Regions from separate parts of the Bacillus cereus group sp. RP37 genome, predicted to be linked through region 2. Evidence: predicted binding sites of a transcription regulator. Region 2 holds the regulator's gene; each other region holds the start of a gene.

Region 1 (5,994 bases), 1.1 Mb from region 2:
CATACCCGTCACGTGAAGATTACAGCATTAATCGTTACGAAGAATGGGGCAGATGTACGCAAGGCGATTCATTCACGCTTAGTGAGGGGGATTACAACTATACCGGCAACAGGTGCTTATACAAATGAAAATAAGGAAATGTTAATGATTGTGATTACTCGTTACGAATTGTATGAATTAGAGAGGGTTATTAAACAAGTGGACCCAGGTGCATTTACAAACGTACTGCAAACGGTTGGGGTGTTTGGATTGTTTCGAAAAGATTAAAGAGGACCAAAGCTGGTCCTCTTTTTTAATGTAAATTCGTAATGTTTTGCAACTGCTCCTGCATTTCGCGTAGCTGAACTTTTTCAGCTGTTGAAGAGTTTGCATAAGCAGATTGCAAAGCGTTTTTTGCTCTATATACGAGATCTTGTTGCTCAGTGCCGCTTGAACAAGATACGGCATTTGTGACAGCATCTCTAGCTTGTTGGAATAGTAAGTTCCCCATTTAAACCCCTCCAAAAGAAGAGTTGTTTCTCGCTTTTTCTGCCTCAGCTAATGTACCTCTGTACGGGAATCTTGCATCATGCTTCATAACAGCATCGGCTCCTTGTTGGATAAAACGTTTTGATTTGTTCTTTTTACCCATTCGAAAAACCCCCTTTATTTAGCTGAAAACAATCGACGCGCTGACTTTTGCGTCTAATTATAGTATGAGCGTTTGGCGAGAAACTATAAGCAGGGAATTTTTAGATTATAACCCAAGAACCTCTTCTAAATATAGAGCGATACCATCTTCTTCATTCGTTAACGTTGTATGGTTTGCAAGTGATTTTAATTCAGGGATGGCATTTCCCATTGCGATGCCGTGACCAGCAAATTCAATCATTTCAAAGTCGTTATCTTCATCACCGAAAGCGATAATTCGCTCTTGTGGAATGTTGTAATGATTAGAAATTTTTTGTAATCCGACAGCTTTATTTAACCCGCTTTTTACAATTTCAATAATTGGCCAAGGTGCGCCCCATTTTCTGTGATCGATTACTTCAGCATGCATATCAGTTAAGTGTTGACGAATTGCACTGGAATGCTCGTCATGTGCGTCGATTAATAAGCAAGTTGGATGATCGTTTAAAATATTTAATAAGTCTCCTGTAAAAATCTTTGGAGAACCGAATTCGAAAATATGTTTTTTATCTTCATCAATTTCACGAACATACACATCGTCCATTACTTCAGCATATATATTTTTCACGCCAAAATCAAAGCAAGCTCGGACAATTTCTTGAGCTGTTGCTAGCTCGAGAGGTGAGTGATGTGTACCCCACTTTGAATCAAGAGGGTGATGTACGTAAGCGCCATTAAAGTTTACGATTGGTGTGTTAAGACCAAGTTCTTTATAGTAATCAAAACTAGCGCGGAATGGACGTCCTGTTGAAATAACGACAATATGTCCTTGTTCTTTTGCTTTTGCAATTGTATGTTTCGTTCGAGTAGAAATTATTTTGTTGTCTGTTAATAAAGTGCCGTCTAAGTCTAATGCGATTAAATGCTGTTTTTTCATAATTTCACCTCTTATAATAATTTTTTTGTTTTTATCTGTATTTCCGTTTTTTAATATGCAGAAATAAGAGGTTAAACTGGGTGATACCACCATAGATGGGAATTTCACTATATATCCATCTTACGTCTCGAAGTGCTGTGGTGTCTACTATTTCTCGCTGGAAATTAGGAAAAGTCAACATCTTTTTAGAAAGTTCAAACAATGTTTCTTTCATTATGTACAAATTGTGAAAAGGGTTACATTGCTCGTATGAGGAGGCTTATAATGAACATGTAATCTTCTCGTATATGTTTGACTCTCCTTTGAAACTAGCCTAGAGTAGGTTGGTTTCTTTTTTTTCTACAAATAGGGAAGAAATCCCTGCTTACACTTGTGTCATTCATATATATGTACAAGAACGAGATGTAGTACTTGTTTCCTAAACATGACAGAAAAGCTTTCTTTTAAAATGGATATACTAATGAGGCAAGACGTCATGGAAGGAGAATGAAGATGGGACAAAATCGCAGGTTTCGTTCTGGACAAAAAGCGCCAAATGATGGCATTTACGTAGAAATTGGTGAAACGGGAAGTATGGTGAAAAATCCCCAAATGGTACAATTAACTGCCGGTGAAAAGTTTCCAGAGAACACGAATCATAACCGTCAGTGGACATATAAAAGAAAACCGTAAAAGGAGCCGCAATCATCATTGCGGCTTTTTTGTCATTACACGTTATAATTTCATTTACCGTATATTTTTCAATTGTATCATGCATGCGCACTTTTCTTTTTTCCAATAATAAGTTTGAAAATACATAAGCAAAATTATTGTATAAAAAAGTCAGTTGGCGTATAATCAAATCAAAGGTCAAAGAAAGTCAAACATTTGGAGGGCTGTAAAGATGGACTTAAATCAAATGACAACAAAAACACAAGAGGCGATTATGAGTGCCCAATCTTTAGCGGTGTCTCATCATCATCAAGAAGTAGATACTGTTCATCTCTTGTTTACATTATTAGAAGAGCAAGATGGGTTAGCAGTACGTATTTTTCAAAAAATGAATGTCGATATAGAAGCGTTAAAGCAAGGTGCCGAAAGTTTAATTAAGAAAAAGCCTTCTGTAACGGGAAGCGGAGCAGAAGCGGGCAAATTATATATAACAGGTGCTCTGCAACAACTACTTGTAAGAGCAGGAAAAGAAGCAGAGAAATTGCAAGATGACTACATTTCAGTTGAACATGTATTGCTTGCTTTTTCTGAAGAAAAAGGCGATATAAATCAATTACTTACAAGATTTCATATTACGAAAGACAACTTATTACAGTCTTTAATGACAGTTCGGGGGAATCAAAGAGTGACTAGTCAAAATCCAGAAGCAACTTATGAAGCGTTAGAAAAATATGGCCGTGATCTAGTGGCGGAAGTAAGAGCGGGGAAAATTGACCCTGTAATCGGCCGTGATAGTGAAATTCGCCGCGTCATTCGTATCCTTTCACGTAAAACGAAAAACAACCCGGTTTTAATTGGTGAGCCAGGTGTTGGTAAAACAGCAATCGTTGAAGGATTAGCACAGCGTATTGTAAAGAAGGATGTACCTGAAGGATTAAAAGATAGAACAATCTTTGCGTTAGATATGAGTGCGCTTGTAGCTGGAGCAAAATTCCGCGGTGAATTTGAAGAGCGTCTGCAAGCGGTATTAAATGAAATTAAAAAGAGTGAAGGCCGCATTTTATTATTCATTGATGAACTTCATACAATCGTCGGCGCTGGTAAAACAGAAGGTGCGATGGACGCAGGAAATATGTTAAAACCGATGCTTGCGCGTGGTGAATTGCATTGTATCGGGGCGACAACGTTAGATGAATATCGTAAATATATTGAGAAAGATCCAGCGCTAGAAAGACGTTTCCAACAAGTATTAGCAGAAGAACCAACTGTTGAAGATACAATTTCCATTTTACGTGGATTAAAAGAGCGTTTTGAAATTTATCACGGTGTAAATATTCATGACCGCGCGATTGTAGCAGCATCTGTTTTATCAGATCGATATATTTCAGATCGCTTCTTACCTGATAAAGCGATCGATCTTGTTGACGAAGCGTGCGCAACAATTCGTACAGAAATTGATTCTATGCCGACAGAATTAGATGAAGTAACGCGCCGCATTATGCAGCTGGAAATTGAAGAAGCGGCTCTTGGAAAAGAGAAGGACTTTGGTAGCCAAGAACGTCTCAAAACATTGCAACGTGAATTATCGGATTTAAAAGAAGTTGCAAGTGGTATGAGAGCGAAATGGGAGAAAGAAAAAGAAGATATTCACAAAGTTCGTGACTTACGTGAACATTTAGAGCGACTGCGCCGTGAATTAGAAGAAGCAGAAGGTAATTACGATTTAAATAAAGCAGCGGAACTTCGTCACGGGAAAATTCCTGCAATTGAAAAAGAGTTAAAAGAAGCAGAAGAAATGGGCGCGCATAATAAACAAGAAAATCGTTTATTACGTGAGGAAGTAAGTGAAGAAGAGATTGCTGATATTGTTTCACGCTGGACTGGTATTCCTGTCGCAAAACTCGTTGAAGGTGAACGCGAGAAATTACTACGCTTAGAGCAAATTTTATCAGAGCGTGTAATCGGACAAGAGGAAGCGGTAAGCTTAGTATCAGACGCAGTTCTTCGTGCACGCGCCGGTATTAAAGACCCGAACCGTCCGATTGGTTCCTTCATCTTCTTAGGACCGACTGGTGTTGGTAAAACAGAACTTGCAAAAACGTTAGCACAGTCTTTATTCGATAGTGAAGAGCAAATGATTCGTATCGATATGTCTGAGTATATGGAGAAACATGCTGTGTCACGCTTAATTGGTGCGCCTCCTGGATATGTTGGATATGAAGAGGGCGGTCAATTAACAGAAGCAGTAAGACGTAAACCATATTCTGTTATTTTATTAGACGAAATCGAAAAAGCACATCCAGAAGTATTTAACATTTTATTACAAATGTTAGATGATGGACGCATTACAGATTCACAAGGTCGTACAGTAGACTTTAAAAACACGGTCATTATTATGACTTCAAATATTGGATCCGCTCATTTGTTAGATGGATTAGAAGAAGATGGTTCCATTAAAGAAGAATCAAGAGAACTTGTAATGGGACAATTAAGAGGACATTTCCGACCAGAGTTTTTAAACCGTGTCGATGAAATTATTTTATTCAAGCCTCTTACAACGAATGAAATTAAAGGTATTGTTGATAAAATTGTAAAAGAATTACAAGGCCGTTTAGCTGATCGTCACATTACAGTGGAATTAACGAATTCTGCAAAAGAATTCGTTGTAGAAGCTGGCTTTGATCCGATGTACGGAGCTCGTCCATTAAAACGATACGTACAACGTCAAGTTGAGACGAAATTAGCGAGAGAATTAATTGCAGGAACGATTACTGATAACAGTCACGTAGTTGTAGATGTAGAAAATAACGAATTAGTCGTTCGTGTGAAATGAAAAAAGAGTTCGGATAAAATCCGGACTCTTTTTTTAGTGTTGTTCTACTGGCTCGTTTGGAATTGCAGCTGAAATCGCAAGTACTAATACCGCAAGAACAACTGAGAAAATAGACGCTTGGTTAAAATCGTATGTACCGCCAGTCATAGAACCAATTACATAGCTCATCATATGTACAAGCGCGAACGACCAAATTAATGCCCAAATGAAACGCATATTTTACACCTCTATTCGTTCAATCTGTCCTTATTGTAACACAATTGAAAAAAGAATATAGAAAAATATTTGTAGATTTTTCAACGCAAATTTGCATTCTGTTCATACATTATAAAAGAGTACTTTTATATGTTTAGAAAATAAGGCGGGGGAAAAATGAGTATTACGGAACGTTTTTTTTACTTAGAAAAAGAACCATGTGTCATTTATTTACCAGAGAAGCCAAATGGATTTTCTGTAATGCTTCTTGGTGATTACAACTACTTTATTGAGAATGGTACAAGTTTATGGACACAGCATGCGGGAAGATCTTATTTTTTACATGGCCTTATTGAGGAAGGCTACACGGTCTTTTCTTCTAATTTATACGGAAGACATTGGGGAAACGACCAATCTGTTCGGCTAGCAAAACGTTTATATGATGTTGTTTTGAGAAAAGAGACATTGAATGCGAAAATGCACATTATGGCAGATGGTATGGGTGCACTTGTAGCACTTGAAATGATGAACAAATACCCTGAATCTATACGCTCTGTCATTATGTTAAATCCGTGTTTAGATTTACCAGAATATGTGGAGTTTGAGAAAGAGCATAAGTTTTTTTACAAAAGGTTAGTGAAGGAATTAAGTTTGGCGTATGATTCCAAAGAAGAAGAATTAGCATCAAAAATAAATAAGAAATCATTTACGCTTCTTCCGTCTTGTGTACCTGTTAAAATTTTCGTGTCAACACAAGAAAAAAGAGGAA
Region 2 (5,994 bases):
GTTGTTCCATATCACGTAAGGAAGCAGCTTTTTCAAATTCTTGACTTTGTACAGCTGCATCTTTTTCTTTTCTAATTTCCTCAAGCTTCACTTCAAGCTCTTTTAGATTTGGTGGTGTTGTATAAGAGCGTAAGCGAACCTTTGAAGCAGCTTCATCAATTAAATCAATTGCTTTATCTGGTAAGAAACGATCTGTAATATAACGGTCTGAAAGCTTTACAGCTGCATCAATTGCATCATCTGTAATAGATACACGGTGATGTGCCTCGTAACGATCACGTAAACCTTTCAAGATTTGAGTTGATTCGTCTAAACTTGGCTCATCAACGTGAATTGGTTGGAAACGTCTCTCTAAAGCCGCGTCTTTTTCAATATATTTGCGATATTCATCTAACGTTGTCGCCCCAATACATTGTAACTCCCCGCGAGCTAAAGATGGTTTTAAAATATTCGATGCATCAATAGCACCTTCTGCTCCACCTGCACCAATTAATGTATGAAGTTCATCAATAAATAGAATAATATTTCCTGCTTGACGGATTTCATCCATAACTTTCTTCAAACGATCTTCAAATTCACCACGATACTTCGTTCCAGCTACCACTGTACCCATATCTAGTGTCATAACACGCTTATCTCTTAAAGTTTCAGGAACTTCATTATTTACAATTTGTTGTGCTAATCCTTCTGCAATTGCCGTTTTACCTACACCAGGCTCTCCAATTAATACAGGATTGTTTTTTGTTCTACGGCTTAAAACTTCAATTACACGTTGAATTTCTTTACCACGCCCAATAACAGGGTCTAAACGATTTTCACGTGCAACAACTGTTAAATCACGTGCTAAACTATCAAGTGTTGGTGTATTTGCATTTGTTGAAGAACCACCTTGGTGACCTGAACTTGCTTCATTACTTCCAAGAAGTTGCAATACTTGTTGTCTTGCCTTATTTAAGCTAACACCTAAGTTATTTAAAACACGTGCTGCTACACCTTCACCTTCACGGATTAAACCAAGTAAGATATGTTCTGTTCCAACGTAAGAATGACCTAATTTACGAGCTTCATCCATAGACAACTCAATAACCTTTTTCGCACGCGGTGTATAATGTACCGTTTGAGAAGCTTCTGTTCCGCGTCCAATTAACGCTTCTACCTCTTTTTGAACTTTCTCTGGACTTAACCCAAGAGCAATTAACGCTTTTGCTGCAATTCCTTCACCTTCGCGTACAAGCCCAAGTAAAATATGTTCTGTTCCAATATTATTATGCCCAATACGAATTGCTTCCTCTTGAGATAAAGCTAATACTTTCTGTGCTCTTTCTGTAAATCTTCCAAACATCATAGAAATCGCCTCCTACTTGCGCTTAGTTTTTTTCAATACGTAATCGCTCACGGATTAAGGTTGCTCTTCGATAATCTCTTTCTTCTGGTCCTAAATGTCCTCCTGCATATTGTTGTAAAATGCCTGGTTGTGTAAGAACCATTAGCTCAGTCAAAATATTTCTCGATACACCTTTTATATATCCTAAATCAATACCCAGTCGTACATCTGATAAGCAGGTGGCCGCTTCCGCAGATTGAATTAACCGACTGTTTGCTAGTATGCCATAAGAGCGATAAACTTTATCTTCAAGCTCAATACTTGAATTTTGTACAATTAATTCTCTAGCCATTTTTTCTTGTTGTATGATTTGTTGAATGACACTCTTTAAATCTGCAATAATATCTTCTTCAGATTTTCCTAGCGTCATTTGATTTGACACCTGAAATATATTACCTAACGCTTCGCTACCTTCACCGTATATTCCTCTTACTACTAACCCTAATTTTTGAATTACTTGTATAATACGGCTAATTCTTTTCGTTAAAACGAGTCCCGGTAAGTGAATCATTACGGAAGCCCTTAATCCTGTACCGACGTTAGTAGGACAACTCGTAATATATCCAAGTGATTCATCAAAAGCATATTCAACCTCTTCCTCTATCCAATTATCTATTTGATTGGCACTTTGAAGAGCCTCTGATAACTGCAACCCTGAAAATAAGCACTGAATCCGAATATGGTCTTCTTCATTAAGCATGACACTAATATGTTCATTTTCTGACAATAGGCATGCTCCATATTCTGTACCTGCAAGGTTGGGGCTAATTAAATGCTTTTCAACTAATACTCTCCTTTGAAGAGGCGTTAATTCATTCATTTTTAATAGTTCAAACTCTCCAAAAGGTTCTACCGTTTTATTTATAAATTCCTTTTTAAATAATTCATGAATCTGTTTAGCTTCTTCTTCATTTTGCATAGTAGAGAATTGATATTTTTTAAAATTACGAGCCAAACGAATTCGACTACTTAAAACAATATCAGAATCAGGGCCATCCCCCTTCATCCATGGACTAATCGCTTCATTCATAATTTTGTCCAGTGACATAGAACTATTCCCCCTCTCTATGCTCACTAAGCTGATTTTCAAGACCTCGAATTTTATCCCTTACCTCAGCAGCTTTCTCAAACTCCTCTTTCTGTACGTATTGTTTCAGAATGAGTTTTAGTTCATCTAATTCTTTCTTTAAGTGAATATTTCCTTCTATACGTTCCGGAATTTTTCCACAATGATCTGTATGCCCGCCGTGAAGACGTTTTAATAATGGCTTTAAATGTTCCTTAAATGTATCGTAACAAGAGGCACATCCAAAGCGTCCCACCTTTGTAAATTGCTCGTATGTCATCTTACAATCTGGACACCTTAATATACTTTTATTTGAAAATCCATTTTTGCCTTCTTCAAACATTGTTGATTCACCGTGTAATAACCCAGCAAATAAATCATGGAATGAAAAGCTAGACTGCGATGATTGAAAGAAAGACGTATAGCCACTTTGTTCTGCACATTGCTCACAAAGATGAACTTCCGTCTTCTTTTCGTTGATTACTTTTGTATAATGTAAAGTTGCTGGTCTTATATTACAGTTTTGACAAGTCATCACTATCCCCACCTTTACAACAGGAACGATCTATCTCATAGTACTTTTCATACATTACTAGATTGTTCACTTTCCTTTATTCGTTTAAATAAAAGTGCGTGTTCTTTTTTTCAAAACTTCTACAATATTTAACTGCCTTATCTTTTAGTTATCATTCTTTTACAAAAGCTGTATTTATTTATATTTCAGTGTTCTTAACATTGCGCATAATATTCGAGCCCTAAGTTCATCTCGAGAAGGAACATCCATTGATAATACAGAGCGATCTAGTACACTTAACATAAGTTTAGCTTCACGATTTGTTATGATTCCCTCTTCTATTAAACGTATAATCATACTCTCTGCATTTCCTTGCGCAACGCTATGATCAATCATATGAAGCATTTGATCAATAATGTCTATATCGTCATGCAGTTTGACTTTTATAATGCGAATGTAACCTCCTCCACCACGTTTACTTTCTACTACAAATCCTCTTTCTAACGTAAAACGGGTATTGATTACATAATTGATTTGAGATGGTACGCACTCGAATTGATCCGCAATCTCATTTCTTTTGATTTCAATCACATTATTATTACTTAAGTCAATAACTTGCTTTAGATATTGCTCAATGATATCAGATATATTTCTCATTTATCCGCCACCTTTATTGACTTTGACTATCTTTGACTTTAATTATATACGTATTAATAAAATTTGCAACTCTTTTGCTTATTCACTATCCTAGCCACATTCCCCTGTATTTAATCAAAATAATAATAATTTAAACACATTTTTTACTTACTATGGATTATAAAAGAAAACACGAAAAAACACGAGTCATTTGACTCGTGTTTAGTTGCTTGGCGACGTCCTACTCTCACAGGGACAAGGTCCCAACTACCATCGGCGCTAGAGAGCTTAACTTCCGTGTTCGGTATGGGAACGGGTGTGACCTCTCTGCCATCATCACCAAACTATGAAGGCATATTCCTTCAAAACTAGATAACATTTGCTTCATATTATATGGTTAAGTCCTCGATCTATTAGTATTCGTCAGCTCCACATGTCACCATGCTTCCACCTCGAACCTATCAACCTGATCATCTTTCAGGGATCTTACTAGCTTACGCTATGGGAAATCTCATCTTGAGGGGGGCTTCATGCTTAGATGCTTTCAGCACTTATCCCTTCCGCACATAGCTACCCAGCTATGCCCTTGGCAGAACAACTGGTACACCAGCGGTGCGTCCATCCCGGTCCTCTCGTACTAAGGACAGCTCCTCTCAAATTTCCTACGCCCACGACGGATAGGGACCGAACTGTCTCACGACGTTCTGAACCCAGCTCGCGTACCGCTTTAATGGGCGAACAGCCCAACCCTTGGGACCGACTACAGCCCCAGGATGCGATGAGCCGACATCGAGGTGCCAAACCTCCCCGTCGATGTGGACTCTTGGGGGAGATAAGCCTGTTATCCCCGGGGTAGCTTTTATCCGTTGAGCGATGGCCCTTCCATGCGGAACCACCGGATCACTAAGCCCGACTTTCGTCCCTGCTCGACTTGTAGGTCTCGCAGTCAAGCTCCCTTATGCCTTTGCACTCTACGAATGATTTCCAACCATTCTGAGGGAACCTTTGGGCGCCTCCGTTACACTTTAGGAGGCGACCGCCCCAGTCAAACTGCCCACCTGACACTGTCTCCCGGGTCGATAAGACCCGTAGGTTAGAATTTCAATACAGTCAGGGCGGTATCCCACCAGCGCCTCCACCGAAGCTAGCGCTCCGGTTTCAATGGCTCCCGCCTATCCTGTACAAACTGTACCAAAATTCAATATCAGGCTACAGTAAAGCTCCACGGGGTCTTTCCGTCCTGTCGCGGGTAACCTGCATCTTCACAGGTACTATAATTTCACCGAGTCTCTGGTTGAGACAGTGCCCAAATCGTTACACCTTTCGTGCGGGTCGGAACTTACCCGACAAGGAATTTCGCTACCTTAGGACCGTTATAGTTACGGCCGCCGTTTACTGGGGCTTCAGTTCAGAGCTTCGCTTACGCTAACCCCTCTCCTTAACCTTCCAGCACCGGGCAGGTGTCAGCCCCTATACTTCGCCTTACGGCTTCGCAGAGACCTGTGTTTTTGCTAAACAGTCGCTTGGGCCTATTCACTGCGGCTTTCCGTTAAGAAAGCACCCCTTCTCCCGAAGTTACGGGGTCATTTTGCCGAGTTCCTTAACCAGAGTTCTCTCGCACACCTTAGGATTCTCTCCTCGCCTACCTGTGTCGGTTTGCGGTACAGGCACCTTTTATCTCGCTAGAAGCTTTTCTTGGCAGCGGGGAATCAAAGACTTCGCTCCATAAGGAGCTTCCCCATCACAGCTCAGCCTTCACGATAAGCGGATTTGCCTACTTATCAGCCTAACTGCTTGGACGTGCACAACCAATCGCACGCTTCTTCTATCCTTCTGCGTCCCTCCATTGCTCAAACGATAAAGAGGTGGTACAGGAATATCAACCTGTTGTCCATCGCCTACGCCTGTCGGCCTCGGCTTAGGTCCTGACTAACCCTGAGCGGACGAGCCTTCCTCAGGAAACCTTAGGCATTCGGTGGACGGGATTCTCACCCGTCTTTCGCTACTCATACCGGCATTCTCACTTCTAAGCGCTCCACCAGTCCTTCCGGTCTGACTTCACTGCACTTAGAACGCTCCCCTACCACTGATACCATTGGTATCAATTCGCAGCTTCGGTGGTGTATTTAGCCCCGGTACATTTTCGGCGCAGAGTCACTCGACTAGTGAGCTATTACGCACTCTTTAAATGGTGGCTGCTTCTAAGCCAACATCCTAGTTGTCTAAGCAACTCCACATCCTTTTCCACTTAATACACACTTTGGGACCTTAGCTGGCGATCTGGGCTGTTTCCCTCTTGACTACGGATCTTATCACTCGCAGTCTGACTCCTAAGGATAAGTCATTGGCATTCGGAGTTTGACTGAATTCGGTAATCCGATGAGGACCCCTAGT
Region 3 (5,994 bases), 4.9 Mb from region 2:
GAAGAAGTCCAACAGGAAGAACCACAATACTCGCAGCAATAACGGATTCGTCATGCTGTGAAATAGAAAAAGGATGATATGCAGTCATCCTTTTTCTATCACATTACATATTGCAATAGAAATGGAATGATTATAATGCGAAAACTCGGAATCATAACCGCGTTATTTATGCTCCTATTCGGTTCACTTACCGGATGTGATAATAGCCCGTTAGATAAAAAGGTAAAGAAAGAAGAAGCTAAACGAACGGAAGAAGACAAGGGCCCTAAATTAACAAAAATGAGTACAGAATCCTTTAATCAATCTATATCGCAAGACGCTAAGAAAAAAGCTCTTGCTATGGAGGGAATTATAGAAGCTACCGCAGTTAATACAAATTTAGATCTTTACATAGCCGTCAAGCCTGAACATCACGAAAGATTTGGTTTAAAACCTTTACGAAGTAAATTAAAAAAGAAACTAAGTGATGAAAACCCTACTTTCAATATTCGTGTAAGTACAGACAAAAAGATCTTTATGCTCATAGAAGAACTTGAAAACAAAATTAAGAAAAAGAAAGTAAGTAAAGATGGCATCAAAAAACAATTGAAACTCATTCAATCAGAAATGGGATCTAATATTTAAGCTTTCTAATAGAGAAGGAAGGATTCAAATGTCTAGTAAAGATAAAAACTTAACACCTGTACAACAAGAATATAAAAAATTCGAACAACAGCGCGAACCGAAGCGCCCCGTTTTTAAAAATTGTATAAAAGCTTTTCTCGTCGGAGGATTAATTTGTCTAATAGGCCAACTGATTTCCACCTTTTATATTACTTATTTTGATTTCACTGAACGCTCTGCCGGGAACCCTACCGTTGCAACTCTTATTTTTATCTCCATGCTACTGACGGGATTTGGCGTCTACGATCGTCTTGGACAGTTTGCCGGGGCAGGCACAGCTGTACCTGTCACTGGATTTGGTAACTCTGTTATTGCCGCATGTATCGAACACCGTACAGAAGGATTTGTCCTTGGTGTTGGCGGTAACATGTTTAAATTAGCTGGATCCGTTATTTTGTTTGGTGTATTTTCGGCTTTCGTCATCGCACTTATTAAAACGATTCTCGTTCAATGGGGAGGGCTATAAATGTTACAAGGACACCGAACGTGGGTATTTGAAAACAAACCAGTTATTATTTCGACAGGAGTCGTTGGCGGGCCGTTTGAAGCAAAAGGGAAAATTCCAGAAGACTTCGATATCCTTCATGAAGATTTATGGCTCGGCCAAGATTCCTATGAAAAAGCACATAAAATTTTGTTCGAAGAAGCTTGTAGCCGCGCTACTGAAAAAGCAGAACTTCGTAAAGATGATATCCAATTCGTACTTGCAGGAGATTTAATTAATCAAATTACCCCTACAAGCTTTGCTTGCCGTACACTTGGCACTCCTTACCTCGGATTATTCGGTGCTTGTTCTACTTCTATGGAAGGTTTAGCACTTGGGGCAAGTATCGTAAATGCAAAAGGTGCAAAATATTTATTAACTGGGGCATCCAGCCATAACACTGCGGTTGAAAAACAATTCCGCTATCCAACTGAATACGGCGGTCAAAAACCACCTACTGCACAGTGGACAGTAACCGGGGCAGGCGCGGCTATTTTAAGTGACACTGGACATGGCCCTAGGGTAACATCTGCAACAATCGGACGAGTGGTTGATATGGGATTAACGGATCCATTTAATATGGGCGGTGCGATGGCTCCAGCCGCCGTCGATACAATTGAAGCCCACTTACGCGAACGCCAAATTGATGCCTCTTACTACGATTTAATCGTAACAGGCGACCTAGGACATGTCGGACGCGAAATTGCTTATGACTTACTACATAAACACGGAACAAAAGTGACAAGCGAACAGTTTCAAGATTGCGGGCTACTCATCTATAGAGAGGGGCAACCTGTCATAGCTGGCGCTAGTGGACCAGGATGTTCCGCAACAGTCGTGTACGGTCATTTATTAAACCGAATGAAAAGAGGAGAGTTCAAAAAAATACTTGTCGTTGCGACAGGCGCTTTACTATCTCCACTTACATTCCAACAAGAAGAAACGATTCCGTGTATCGCTCACGCCGTTTCGATTGAATTTGGAGGTGCAACGCAATGATTTTTTTCTGGGCTTTCGTCATTGGCGGACTCATATGTGTAATCGGCCAACTTATGTTTGATGTCGGCAAACTAACACCCGCTCATACAATGGCAACACTCGTTGTTGCCGGAGCTATATTAGATGGATTCAATTTGTATGAACCATTAATCGACTTTGCTGGAGCCGGGGCAACCGTACCTATTACAAGCTTTGGTAATGCCCTCGTTCACGGCGCAATGGAAGAAGCTGCAAAGCACGGAATCGTTGGCGTCATTACCGGCATGTTTAAAGTAACGAGCGCCGGCGTATCCGCAGCTATTATTTTCGGCTTTATTGGAGCATTGCTATTCAAACCGAAAGGATAAGAGGTGTTTGTATGACAGTTATCGCTAGCGTTAAAACCTGCCTTGCTAGTGTAAGGGGCTCTCAAGCAAGTTTAAGCTCTCTTTCACTAAATTCACAGGATGAAGAATCAAAACGTGTATTTCATGAATGTATGTTAGAAATGGACAGCATCATCGCTGATTTACAAAATAGAATTTCAGTATTAGAACGTGAAGAACCTCAATATAAAGGGTTTTAAGTAGACTGGAGGAAATGACTATGTCTCACCTGCCGGAATGGACACTTGTCATTCTTCGCTCTGTATTCATATTAATTATTTTATTCGCTATTACGAAATGGTTAGGGAAAAGACAAATCTCTCAGCTCTCCTTTTTTGAATACATAGCCGGAATGACAATCGGTGACATCGCTGCCCAAGTATCTACAGGGCTCGATTCAAAATTTTTCCACGGCGTCTTTGCGATACTCATTTTCGCTGCGGTACCTTTTCTCACAGGAATCCTCTCTTTAAAGAACAAAACAGCTCGAGATTTTTTTGAAGGAAAATCTACCGTATTAATAAAAGATGGAAAGGTACTCGAAGATAACTTAAAGAAAGAAAAATATACAAGTGACGAATTACTTGAACTACTGCGAGGAAAAAGTGCGTTCAGCGTAGCTGAAGTCGAATTTGCTGTCTTAGAACCGAGCGGAGAATTAAATGTATTATTAAAGAAAGATTCTCAGCCACTTACAGCAAAAGACATCGGTTTAAAAGTACCAAATGAAAAAGAACCGCAAACTGTTATTATGGATGGAAATGTACTAGATGAACCCCTTTCCTCTAGTGGACATAACCGCGCTTGGTTACATTCTGAACTAGAAAAACTCGGTGTTGTCATCGAAAATGTCTTTCTCGGCCAAGTTGACTCATATGGACAACTTACTATCGACATTTATAATGACAAGCTGCAAATGCCTTCTCCTCAAAACAAACCTTTATTATTGGCATCTTTAAAAAAATGTCATGCTGATCTTGAACTATTCTCCCTAGAAACAAAGTCGAAATCAGCAAGCGAAATGTATAGTAAAAACGCGAAACAAATCGAAAAGATTTTAAATAAAGTAACCTATCTTTTAAAAGAATAAATATCGAAAGAACGCTTCAGTAAAAAGGCGTTCTTTTCTTTTTTCTCCAGTTTTTATAACGTTTAAATTTATGTAATTCGGTTATGATGTTGAAGATACATAAGCAGGGAATTTCAAAAACATAGCGAATATTTCATGGTACAACTACATATTTTTTTGATTTAAAGTGGTTTCGTTTGACCTTTATTGACCATAATTGTATTATAAGACTAAGAAAGCTTTAGAAGGAGGAAATAACAGATGAATTTAATTCCTACAGTAATTGAACAAACAAATCGTGGAGAACGCGCTTACGATATTTACTCTCGACTATTAAAAGACCGCATCATTATGCTTGGTAGTGCAATTGATGACAACGTAGCTAACTCAATCGTTTCCCAGCTTTTATTCTTGGAATCTCAAGATCCAGAAAAAGATATTCACATCTACATCAACAGCCCTGGTGGTTCTATCACAGCAGGTATGGCAATCTATGATACAATGCAGTTTATTAAGCCACAAGTATCAACAATCTGTATCGGTATGGCTGCATCTATGGGTGCATTCTTACTTGCAGCAGGTGAAAAAGGAAAACGTTATGCACTTCCAAACAGTGAAGTAATGATTCACCAACCACTTGGCGGAGCACAAGGTCAAGCGACTGAAATCGAAATCGCTGCTAAACGTATCCTATTCTTACGTGAAAAACTAAACCAAATTCTTGCTGACCGCACAGGCCAACCAATTGAAGTACTACAACGCGACACAGACCGCGACAACTTCATGACAGCAGAAAAAGCTTTAGAATACGGTTTAATCGATAAGATCTTTACAAATCGTTAATAACTAAAAGCGGAAGCGGCTCGTTCAGCTCTGACTGGCTAAGGTTCTTAGACACGAAGAGTTAGCCACTGGCGCTAGATACAACTTAAAGCAGAAGCGCCCTATTACAGGGCGCTTTTTTTATGGCTAGGCCTCCGCGCGAACATACCCCATCTAGTATCTCCCTGAATATATCAACGATTTTCCAATTATATCGAACACAACTCAAATTATATCAACGGTTCGACACAACATATCGATCTACCGACAATCCTCGACAAGCAGAAGCGCCCTACATACCCCCCACCCAACAAATAGCAAAACAAAAAAGCTATCGCACATGCGCGATAGCTTTTTACTGTACATATGCAGCTAATGCCTCTAAAGCCTCTTCTGCATCTGAACCTTCTGTTGTAATTGTTATCATGCTACCAGTTCCAATTGCTAAGCTCATAATCCCCATTATGCTCTTTGCATTTACTGTCTTTCCATCTTTCTCGATGAAAATATCCGCATGAAAGCGATTGGCCTCTTGTACAAACAACGCAGCCGGACGTGCTTGTAAACCGTTTTTTAATGAAACCTGAACTCGTTTTTGAACCACAGCTCCATTTCCCCTTTAACCTCTTATTTTTTTGCTACCGTTTCCCCCGCGCGTAACTTCTCTGCAATATCATCGATTTTACGCAAGCGGTGATTAATACCCGATTTACTAATTTTCCCCCCGGATACCATCTCACCTAACTCTTTCAATGTTACATCTTGATAATCTCTTCGTAGTTGCGCAATTTCTCGTAGTTTATCTGGCAATATATCAAGACCAACCGTCTCATCAATATAACGGATGTTTTCAATTTGCCTTAACGCTGCACCAATTGTTTTATTTAAATTGGCTGTTTCGCAATTCACTAAACGATTTACTGAATTACGCATATCGCGAACGATTCGAATGTCTTCAAATCTTAAAAGTGCATTGTGAGCACCTATAATATTTAAAAACTCTGTAATCTTTTCCGCTTCTTTCAAATACGTAATGTACCCTTTTCTTCTTTCCAATGTCTTACTATTTAAATCAAATCCGTTCATCAGTTCACATATAGCATCATTATGTTCCTTATATAACGAAAAGATTTCTAAATGATAAGATGATGTTTCTGGGTTATTTACTGAACCACCTGCTAAAAATGCACCGCGTAAATACGATCGTTTACAACATTTCTTCTCAATCAATTCTTGTGATATATTTCGAATAAATGAAAAGTCGTCTCGAACGATATGAAGATCAGCTAATATTTCGCGAGACTTCTCAACAAGCCGTACGATATATACATTATTTTTCTTCAATCGCATTTTTTTACGAACAAGTAATTCTACCGTCACGTCATATCCTTTTTTCAAAAGCGTATAAATCCTTCTTGCAATTGCCGCATTTTCCGTTTGAATATCGATAGATAGACGACGGTTTGAAAAAGAAAGCGATCCGTTCATTCGAAGTAACGCTGATAATTCTGCTTTCTCACAGCATTCCTTCATCTCAAGATTCGTCAACTCTTTCTTTGTTTCTGATGCAAATGACACAGTCAACACCTCCT

Evidence for each region. Region 2 encodes CtsR, which represses protease genes until heat stress. Its sites were predicted from a motif close to ATGGTCAATAAAGGTCAAACA; they were not measured.
Region 1: clpB (ATP-dependent chaperone ClpB) is a predicted target of CtsR. The motif match lies at 2,392-2,412, and genes of this name have one in related genera.
Region 3: clpP (ATP-dependent Clp endopeptidase proteolytic subunit ClpP) is a predicted target of CtsR. The motif match lies at 3,775-3,795, and genes of this name have one in related genera.

The regions. Positions count from the first base shown of each region.
Region 1 is NZ_JARVHP010000001.1:4,204,489-4,210,482, reverse strand. Features, by position in the region: gene QCI44_RS22235 (YitT family protein) at 1-267, shown strand, start outside; gene QCI44_RS22230 (DUF3813 domain-containing protein) at 293-490, opposite strand; gene QCI44_RS22225 (hypothetical protein) at 491-631, opposite strand; gene QCI44_RS22220 (Cof-type HAD-IIB family hydrolase) at 737-1,546, opposite strand; gene QCI44_RS22215 (YjzC family protein) at 2,039-2,218, shown strand; gene clpB (ATP-dependent chaperone ClpB) at 2,430-5,030, shown strand; gene QCI44_RS22205 (YjzD family protein) at 5,064-5,246, opposite strand; gene QCI44_RS22200 (lipase family protein) at 5,403-5,994, shown strand, end outside.
Region 2 is NZ_JARVHP010000001.1:5,291,177-5,297,170, forward strand. Features, by position in the region: gene clpC (ATP-dependent protease ATP-binding subunit ClpC) at 1-1,345, opposite strand, end outside; gene mcsB (protein-arginine kinase McsB) at 1,368-2,432, opposite strand; gene mcsA (protein-arginine kinase activator protein McsA) at 2,437-2,985, opposite strand; gene ctsR (transcriptional regulator CtsR) at 3,160-3,621, opposite strand; rRNA gene rrf (5S ribosomal RNA) at 3,829-3,944, opposite strand; rRNA gene QCI44_RS27850 (23S ribosomal RNA) at 3,994-5,994, opposite strand, start outside.
Region 3 is NZ_JARVHP010000001.1:362,042-368,035, reverse strand. Features, by position in the region: gene QCI44_RS01790 (DUF1657 domain-containing protein) at 1-42, shown strand, start outside; gene QCI44_RS01785 (YhcN/YlaJ family sporulation lipoprotein) at 136-624, shown strand; gene spoVAC (stage V sporulation protein AC) at 653-1,129, shown strand; gene spoVAD (stage V sporulation protein AD) at 1,130-2,146, shown strand; gene spoVAE (stage V sporulation protein AE) at 2,143-2,493, shown strand; gene QCI44_RS01765 (DUF1657 domain-containing protein) at 2,505-2,711, shown strand; gene QCI44_RS01760 (DUF421 domain-containing protein) at 2,732-3,601, shown strand; gene clpP (ATP-dependent Clp endopeptidase proteolytic subunit ClpP) at 3,842-4,423, shown strand; gene QCI44_RS01750 (HPr family phosphocarrier protein) at 4,758-5,006, opposite strand; gene whiA (DNA-binding protein WhiA) at 5,030-5,980, opposite strand.